DNA from 2 places in the Oceanimonas pelagia genome. Region 2 is predicted to be linked to the other one. Evidence: predicted binding sites of a transcription regulator. Region 2 holds the regulator's gene; the other holds the start of a gene.

Evidence for each region. The regulator sigma-54, encoded in region 2, starts transcription at its own class of promoters, with help from an activator protein. The targets are predictions, from matches to a motif close to TGGCACNGTTTTNGCTT.
Region 1: a site for sigma-54 is predicted at 1,989-2,005, ahead of glnA (glutamate--ammonia ligase). Genes of this name have one in related genera too.

Annotation. Positions count from the first base shown of each region.
Region 1 is NZ_CP118224.1:3,401,398-3,405,423, reverse strand. It holds gene typA (translational GTPase TypA) at 1-1,554, opposite strand, end outside; gene glnA (glutamate--ammonia ligase) at 2,072-3,481, shown strand; one part of gene PU634_RS16270 (IS3 family transposase) at 3,640-3,931, shown strand; one part of gene PU634_RS16270 (IS3 family transposase) at 3,931-4,026, shown strand, end outside.
Region 2 is NZ_CP118224.1:2,876,657-2,880,682, forward strand. It holds gene lptC (LPS export ABC transporter periplasmic protein LptC) at 1-449, shown strand, start outside; gene lptA (lipopolysaccharide transport periplasmic protein LptA) at 418-939, shown strand; gene lptB (LPS export ABC transporter ATP-binding protein) at 942-1,667, shown strand; gene PU634_RS13820 (RNA polymerase factor sigma-54) at 1,710-3,146, shown strand; gene hpf (ribosome hibernation promoting factor) at 3,171-3,458, shown strand; gene ptsN (PTS IIA-like nitrogen regulatory protein PtsN) at 3,461-3,907, shown strand; gene rapZ (RNase adapter RapZ) at 3,917-4,026, shown strand, end outside.

The DNA of each region.
Region 1 (4,026 bases), 520 kb from region 2:
CAGCCGGCCACGCTCCTGCAGGTTGAACAGGGCATAGGCCAGGGCCTTGCCGGTGGCATTGGCGATCAGCACGCCGTTGTTGCGCTGACCGATGTTGCCACCCTTGTGCGGACCATAGTGGTCAAAGGTGTGGTACATCAGGCCGGAGCCGGAGGTCAGGGTCATGAACTCGGTCTGGAAGCCGATCAGACCCCGCGCCGGCACGATGAAGTCGATGCGCACCCGGCCCTTGCCGTCCGGCACCATGTTGGTCATCTCGGCCTTGCGCTCGCCCAGCTTCTCCATGACCGAACCCTGGCTGCTTTCTTCCACGTCCACGGTAAGGGTTTCGAACGGTTCCATCAGCTGGCCGTCTTCTTCCTTCAGGATCACTTCCGGACGGGATACCGCCAGTTCAAAGCCTTCCCGGCGCATGTTCTCGATCAGAATGCCCAGATGCAGTTCGCCCCGGCCGGACACACGGAACTTGTCGGGATCACCGGTTTCTTCCACCCGCAGCGCCACGTTGTGCACCAGCTCCTGCTTCAGACGCTCCAGAATGTTGCGTGACGTCACGAACTTGCCATCCTGGCCGGCAAAGGGCGAGGTGTTGACCTGGAAGGTCATGGTCACGGTGGGCTCGTCCACCGACAGCGGCGGCAGGGCTTCCACGGCACCGGCGGCACACACGGTGTCGGAGATTTTCAGCTCGCCCAGGCCGGTAATGGCCACGATGTCGCCGGCGTTGCCTTCGGCCACATCATGACGCTTGAGCCCCAGGTAACCCATGACCTGACCGACCTTGCCGTTACGGGTCTTGCCGTCGGCGCCAATCACGGTGACCTGCTGGTTCACCTTGACGGTGCCGCGCTTGATGCGGCCAATGCCGATAACGCCCACATAGGAGGAGTAGTCGAGCTGGGAGATCTGCATCTGCAGCGGGCCATCCAGATCCGCATCGGGCGCCGGTACCTGATCCACTATGGTCTGGAACAGGGCGGTCATGTCCTCGGCCGGTTCATCGGCGTCGAGCGAAGCCCAGCCATTCAGGCCGGAGGCGTATACCACCTGGAAATCGAGCTGGTCATCGGTGGCGCCCAGGTTGTCGAACAGGTCAAACACCTGATCCATCACCCAGTCGGGACGGGCGCCGGGCTTGTCCACCTTGTTGATGATCACGATGGGCTTGAGCCCCTGGGCAAAGGCCTTCTGGGTCACAAAGCGGGTTTGCGGCATGGGGCCTTCCTGCGCGTCCACCAGCAGCAGCACCGAGTCCACCATGGACATCACCCGCTCCACCTCACCGCCGAAGTCGGCGTGTCCGGGGGTGTCCACGATGTTGATGCGGTATTCCTGGCCCTCGGGCGAGGTCCAGCGAATGGCGGTGTTCTTGGCCAGAATGGTGATGCCGCGCTCACGCTCGATGTCGTTGGAGTCCATGACCCGCTCTTCGGCTTCACCGCGGCTTTCCAGGGTGCCGGACTGCTGCAGCAGCTTGTCGACCAGGGTGGTCTTACCGTGGTCAACGTGCGCGATGATGGCAATGTTTCTCAAGTTATTGATTTCAGATGACATTAATTTCTTTCGCTCGCATATTTTCGAGGCGGGCGCCCGCCGGCGCGGCCGCTCTCATGAGGGGTCCGTCGCCAGGGTTGCAGCGGAACCAAATAAAAAGGGCTGGAAATTGTACACGCTTTAGCCGCTTCAACATATTAATTTATTGTGTTTCCTGCCGGCAGGGCCAACGGGGGCCGAATGCAAGCCCACGGGGCGCGGCAGACGCCCGCCGCAAATTAAAAGGATCCGGACCGATCCTTCCGTCCGGCTTGAATGATATTATGCGCTGAAGCCACGGCCGGCTGCGGACGCCGAACACCCTGCACCTTGATGGCGCGCACAACACACGGTGCACCAAAAGGATTCAGGGTTGCACCACACTGGTGCGCACACAGTGGGAGCAGTTCGCCTTCCTGCGGTTAATTCGCTTTAATAACAGCGCGTTACCAACATGGCACGGTTTTAGCTTAGTAAATGGCAACTGATGAATTTGTTCATCAGACCCTGGGATGCTTATTTTTGGAGGTCGAAATCCATGTCAATCGAAACCGTAATGGACATGATCAAGGAACACGATGTCAAATTCGTCGATCTGCGTTTTACCGATATCAAGGGTAAAGAGCAGCACATCAGCCTTCCGGTCAACCAAATCAACGATGACTTTTTTGAAGAAGGCAAGATGTTTGACGGCTCATCCATGACCGCATGGAAGACCATTCACGAGTCCGACATGGTGCTGATGCCCGATCCGTCCACCGCCGTAATGGACCCCTTTACCGAAGACGCCACCCTGAACATTCGCTGTGACGTGCTCGAGCCCGCCACCATGCAGGGTTACGACCGGGATCCGCGCTCCATCGCCCGCCGCGCCGAGGAATACCTGGTGTCCACCGGCATTGCCGACACCGTGCTGATCGGCCCCGAGCCGGAATTCTTCATGTTCGACGACGTGCGCTTCCACACCGACATGTCCGGCAGCTTCTTCAAGGTTGATGACTCCGAGGCAAAATGGAACTCCGGTCGCGACTACGCCGAAGGCAACAAGGGCCACCGTCCGGGCGTGAAGGGCGGTTACTTCCCGGTAGCTCCCATCGACTCTTCCCACGACATTCGCTCCGCCATGTGTCTGATCATGGAAGAAATGGGCCTGGTGGTTGAAGCTCACCACCACGAAGTGGCCACCGCCGGTCAGAACGAAATTGCCTGCAAATTCAACACCCTGACCAAGAAGGCCGACGAAATCCAGATCTACAAGTATGTGGTTCACAACGTCGCCCACGCCTTCAACAAGACCGCCACCTTCATGCCCAAGCCGCTGGTGGGCGACAATGGTTCCGGCATGCACGTGCACCAGTCCCTGGGCAAGAACGGTGAAAACCTGTTCGCCGGCGACCTGTACGGCGGCCTGTCCGAACTGGCGCTGTACTACATTGGCGGTATCATCAAGCACGCCCGTGCCCTGAACGCCATCACCAACCCGTCCACCAACTCCTATCGCCGTCTGGTGCCCGGTTTTGAAGCGCCGGTGATGCTGGCCTACTCCGCCCGCAACCGCTCCGCCTCCATTCGGATTCCGCTGGTTGGTTCGCCCAAGGCCCGCCGCATCGAGACCCGCTTCCCGGATCCGGCCGCCAACCCCTATCTGTGCTTTGCGGCCCTGCTGATGGCCGGCCTGGACGGCATTCAGAACAAGATCCACCCGGGCGATGCCATGGACAAGGATCTGTACGATCTGCCGGCCGAAGAAGCCGCCGAAATCCCGACCGTGGCCACCTCGCTGGACGACGCCCTGAACAACCTGGACCAGGACCGCGAGTTCCTGACCCGTGGCGGCGTGTTCTCCGACGAGTTTATCGACGCCTACATCAAGTACAAGCGCAAGGAAGCCGAGACCATCAACATGGCCGTGCATCCGCTGGAGTTTGACCTGTACTACTCCGTGTAAGCTGGTAGCGATACGCTGAACGTCAAAGGGCCCGTGCAAACGGGCCTTTTTTGTTTTTGAATAGTGAGGTGACAGAGGTGAGGAGTGAGGAGATCCAACTCCCCCCTCACTGGACTGGCCCGAGAAAAGTAGACACCTTCATTAGATGAGAAGGTGTTATGAAATACAAACCCCACCGTCGCTTTAGCGATGCATTCAAACGTGAGGCCGTCGAGGCCTCGCTCTCCACCACAGAGACACAAGCTCAGCTTGCTGGCAGACTTGGGATCCATCCTAACCAATTGAGTCGCTGGCGTAGAGAGTGGAGCATGACCAAGAAATCATCCGACAAAGCCGTTGAAAACACCGGACCAGAAAAAAGCCTGCAGGAGCTGGAGCGCGAGGTAGCTCGGCTGAAGAAGCAGCTTGAGCGGAAAGAGCTGGAGAACGAAATCCTAAAAAAGGCGCAAGAGTACTTCGCCAAGCACGGCAAGTAAGGTTTGCCTTTATCGAGGCCCACCGAAGTCAACGCTGGCGGGTCTCGATAATGTGTGAAGTACTCGACG
Region 2 (4,026 bases):
ATTTTCAGCCGGACTTCGTCGCCACCAACCTCACCAGCGTGCAGTATAACCGGTTGGGGCTGCCCTACCGGGGCATGCAGGCGGAGCACGCGGAGTACTACGAATCCCTGTCCATGACCCTGATGAAAAAACCTGTTATCTTGCTTTATTCCCCCGACGGCCGGCCCCAGTGGCGGCTGAGCGGAAATAACGGCACCATCAACACCGGCGACAACGCCGTGCTGACCGGCAACGTGGTGGGCAAGGGGCTGCAACCGGATGCCCTGGTGGAAACCCTGACCACCGAATATCTGGAAATGGACTTTATCAACAATCGACTGCGCTCCAACCAGAGAGTGCGGCTGGAAAGCCCGCAATACCAGGCGGAAGGCACGGGCCTGCGAGGCAAGCTGGATCAACAAACGGTGGAATTACTGAATGAAACCCGGGCAACTTATTTCAATCCTTAGTCTTGGCGGCCTGCTGGGCCTGGGTCAGGCACAGGCCAGAGACAGCGACTTTCGCCAGCCGGTGACCATAGACGCCGGCCGTCAGCTGGTAGAGCTGGCCGACAACAAGGTCACCTTTATCGACAAGGTGGTGGTCAAGCAGGGCAGTATAGACGTGCGTGCCAACGAGCTGGTGGTGATCCGCAACGAGCAGGGCCTGCAGTCGATGACCGCCAAGGGCAGCCCGGCCACCTATGAGCAGATCCTCAACAACGGCAAGCCGGTGCATGCCGAGGCCCGGGAAATTCACTACGACATGCGTGCCCGTACCATCACCCTGATCCGGGACGCCAAGCTCAAGCAGAACGACAATATCGTCACCGGCTACCGCATTCGCTACTTTATCGACAAGGAACAGATGGAAGCCGAAAGCCAGGGCGGCAAGGACAGGGTCACCACCATCTTCCTGCCCGACCAGGTGCAGGAGTTCGACAAGCAGGATAACAACTGAGCATGGCGATACTGAAAGCGCGTGGGCTGCAGAAAAGCTACAAGGGCCGCAAGGTGGTGGCCGACGTCAGCCTGACCGTCAACACCGGCCAGATCGTGGGCCTGCTCGGCCCCAACGGCGCCGGCAAGACCACTTCCTTTTACATGATAGTGGGCCTGGTGCAACGGGATGCGGGCAGCATCACCATAGACGGCCAGGACATCAGCCACGAGCCCATGCACGCGCGCGCCCGCGCCGGCATTGGCTACCTGCCTCAGGAGGCGTCCATTTTCCGCCGCCTGAGCGTGGCCGACAACCTGATGGCGGTATTGCAGACCCGCAAGGATCTCAACGCCGACGGCCGTAACGAGAAAATGGAACAGCTGCTGGAAGAGTTCAACATCACCCACATTCGCGACAGCCTGGGCATGAGCCTGTCCGGCGGCGAGCGCCGGCGGGTGGAGATCGCCCGGGCGCTGGCGGCAGATCCACGCTTTATTCTGCTCGACGAGCCCTTTGCCGGTGTGGATCCCATTTCTGTGATAGACATCAAGAAGATCATTCTGCACCTGAAGGATCGGGGCCTGGGTGTGCTGATCACCGACCACAACGTACGCGAAACCCTGGACGTGTGCGAAAAAGCCTATATTGTCAGTCATGGCCACCGCATCGCCGCCGGCACGCCGGCGGAAATCCTGGCCAATGAACAGGTCAAAAAGGTCTATCTCGGCGAACAATTCAGCCTTTGACGGCACCGCAATGCGGTTTATCAGGAAGGATGCTGCAACGAAATGAAGCCAACTCTTCAGTTACGCCTGGGCCAGCAGCTGACCATGACCCCCCAGTTGCAACAGGCCATTCGCCTGCTGCAACTGTCCAGCATGGAACTGCAACAGGAAATCCAGATGGCACTGGACAGCAATCCCCTGCTGGAGCAGGAAGAGCCGGACAGCATCAGGGTTGACGACAACCGCAACGAAGAGCAGATGGCCTCCGACACCGCCATGGAGCGCAACCAGCTGTCCGAAGAGCTGCCCATGGACACCAGCTGGGAAGAGGTGTACACCGCCTCTCCGGTCAGCGGCGGCGCGGGCCTGCCGGAAGGGCTGGAAGACACCGTCTACCAGGGCGAAACCACCGAGAGCCTGCAGGATTACCTGACCTGGCAGATGAACCTGACCCCCTTCAGCGACACCGATCAGGCCATTGCCCTGGCCATTATCGACGCCGTGGACGACGCCGGCTACCTCACCGCCAGCATCGATGACCTGCTGCAGGCGGTATCGGCGGAGGAGCTGGGCATCGAGGCCGATGAGGTGGAAGCGGTACTCAAGCGCATTCAGCACTTCGACCCCATCGGCGTGGCCGCCCGCAGCGTGCAGGAGTGCCTGAGCATTCAGCTCGAGCAGTTTCCCCCCGACACGCCCTGGCTGGCCGAGGCCCGCAATCTGCTGGCCCAGCACATGGACCTGCTCGGCAACCGGGACTACCGCAGCCTGCAGCGCAAGACCAAACTCAAGGAAGACGAACTGCGTGAGGTGCTGGCACTCATTCAGCAGCTCGAACCCAGACCCGGCAGCAGTATCATTCAGGGCGATTCCGAATACGTGATCCCCGATGTGGTGGTCACCAAACGCAGCGGCGTCTGGGTGGCGGAGCTCAACCCCGAGGCCATGCCCAAAATACGCCTCAACCAGACCTATGCGGCCCTGGCCAGCAAGCCCCGCAACAGCGAGGACGGCCAGTTTATCCGCAACCACCTGCAGGACGCCAAGTGGTTTCTCAAAAGCCTTGAAAGCCGAAATGAGACGCTGCTCAAGGTTGCCAATTGTATTGTTGAACAACAACAGGCATTCTTTGAGCATGGAGAAGAGGCCATGAAGCCCATGGTGCTGAACCATGTGGCCGAAGCGGTGGAGATGCACGAGTCCACCATCTCCCGGGTGACCACCCAGAAGTTCATGCACACTCCCAGAGGCGTGTTTGAACTCAAGTATTTCTTCTCCAGCCATGTGGGCACCGACGATGGCGGTGAGTGTTCTTCCACGGCAATTCGCGCCCTGATCAAGAAACTGGTCGGGGCGGAAAACCCGGCCAAGCCGCTGAGCGACAGCAAAATCGCCCAGTTGCTGGCCGACCAGGGGATTCAGGTGGCCAGGCGAACCATCGCCAAGTACAGGGAGTCACTGGCCATTCCCCCTTCCAATCAGCGCAAACGCCTGGTTTAAAGGCAACGACAGAAGGAAGACGTTATGCAAATCAACCTGACCGGACACCATGTCGAAATCACCGATGCACTCCGTGATTATGTAAACAGCAAGTTTTCCCGGCTGGAACGCCATTTCGATCACATCACCAATGCGCACGTCATCCTCAATGTGGAAAAAATGCAGCAAATCGCCGAGGCCAAGCTGCATGTGAGCGGCGGCGAGCTGTTTGCCAACGCCCAGCACGAAAACATGTATGCCGCCATCGATGGCCTCATCGACAAGCTGGATCGTCAGATCATCAAACACAAAGAGAAGCTCAAGCAAAAATAACCATGGAAGTCGCCGACATACTGAGCAGGGGCTGCACGCGCAGTGCGGTTCCCTGCACGAGCAAAAAACGTGCTCTGGAAATCATCAGCGAGCTGGCTGCCGAACATCTCCACATCGGCAGCCAGCCGCTTTTTGACTGTCTGCTGGCCCGGGAAAAAATGGGCAGTACCGGCATTGGCAACGGTATCGCCATTCCCCACGGCCGCATCGGCAACGACAACAAGGCGACGGCCGTTTTGCTCACCTTTGCCGAGCCGGTGGAGTTCGACGCCATCGACAATCAGCCGGTCGGCCTGGTGTTTGCCCTGCTGGTGCCGGAGCAGGAATGCAAGCAGCACCTGAAAACCCTGTCGCTGATCGCCGAGAAGCTCAGCAACAAACAGGTATGCCGGCAATTGCGTCAGGCCGGCAGCGACGAAGAACTCTACCAGATCATGATTTCAGCCTGAGGAGTCAACATGCAGCTGGTGATCGTCAGTGGTCGTTCCGGGTCGGGTAAGACCGTGGCCTTGCGGGTGCTCGAAGATCTCGGCCACTACTGCGTCGACAACCTGCCGGTGGCGCTGCT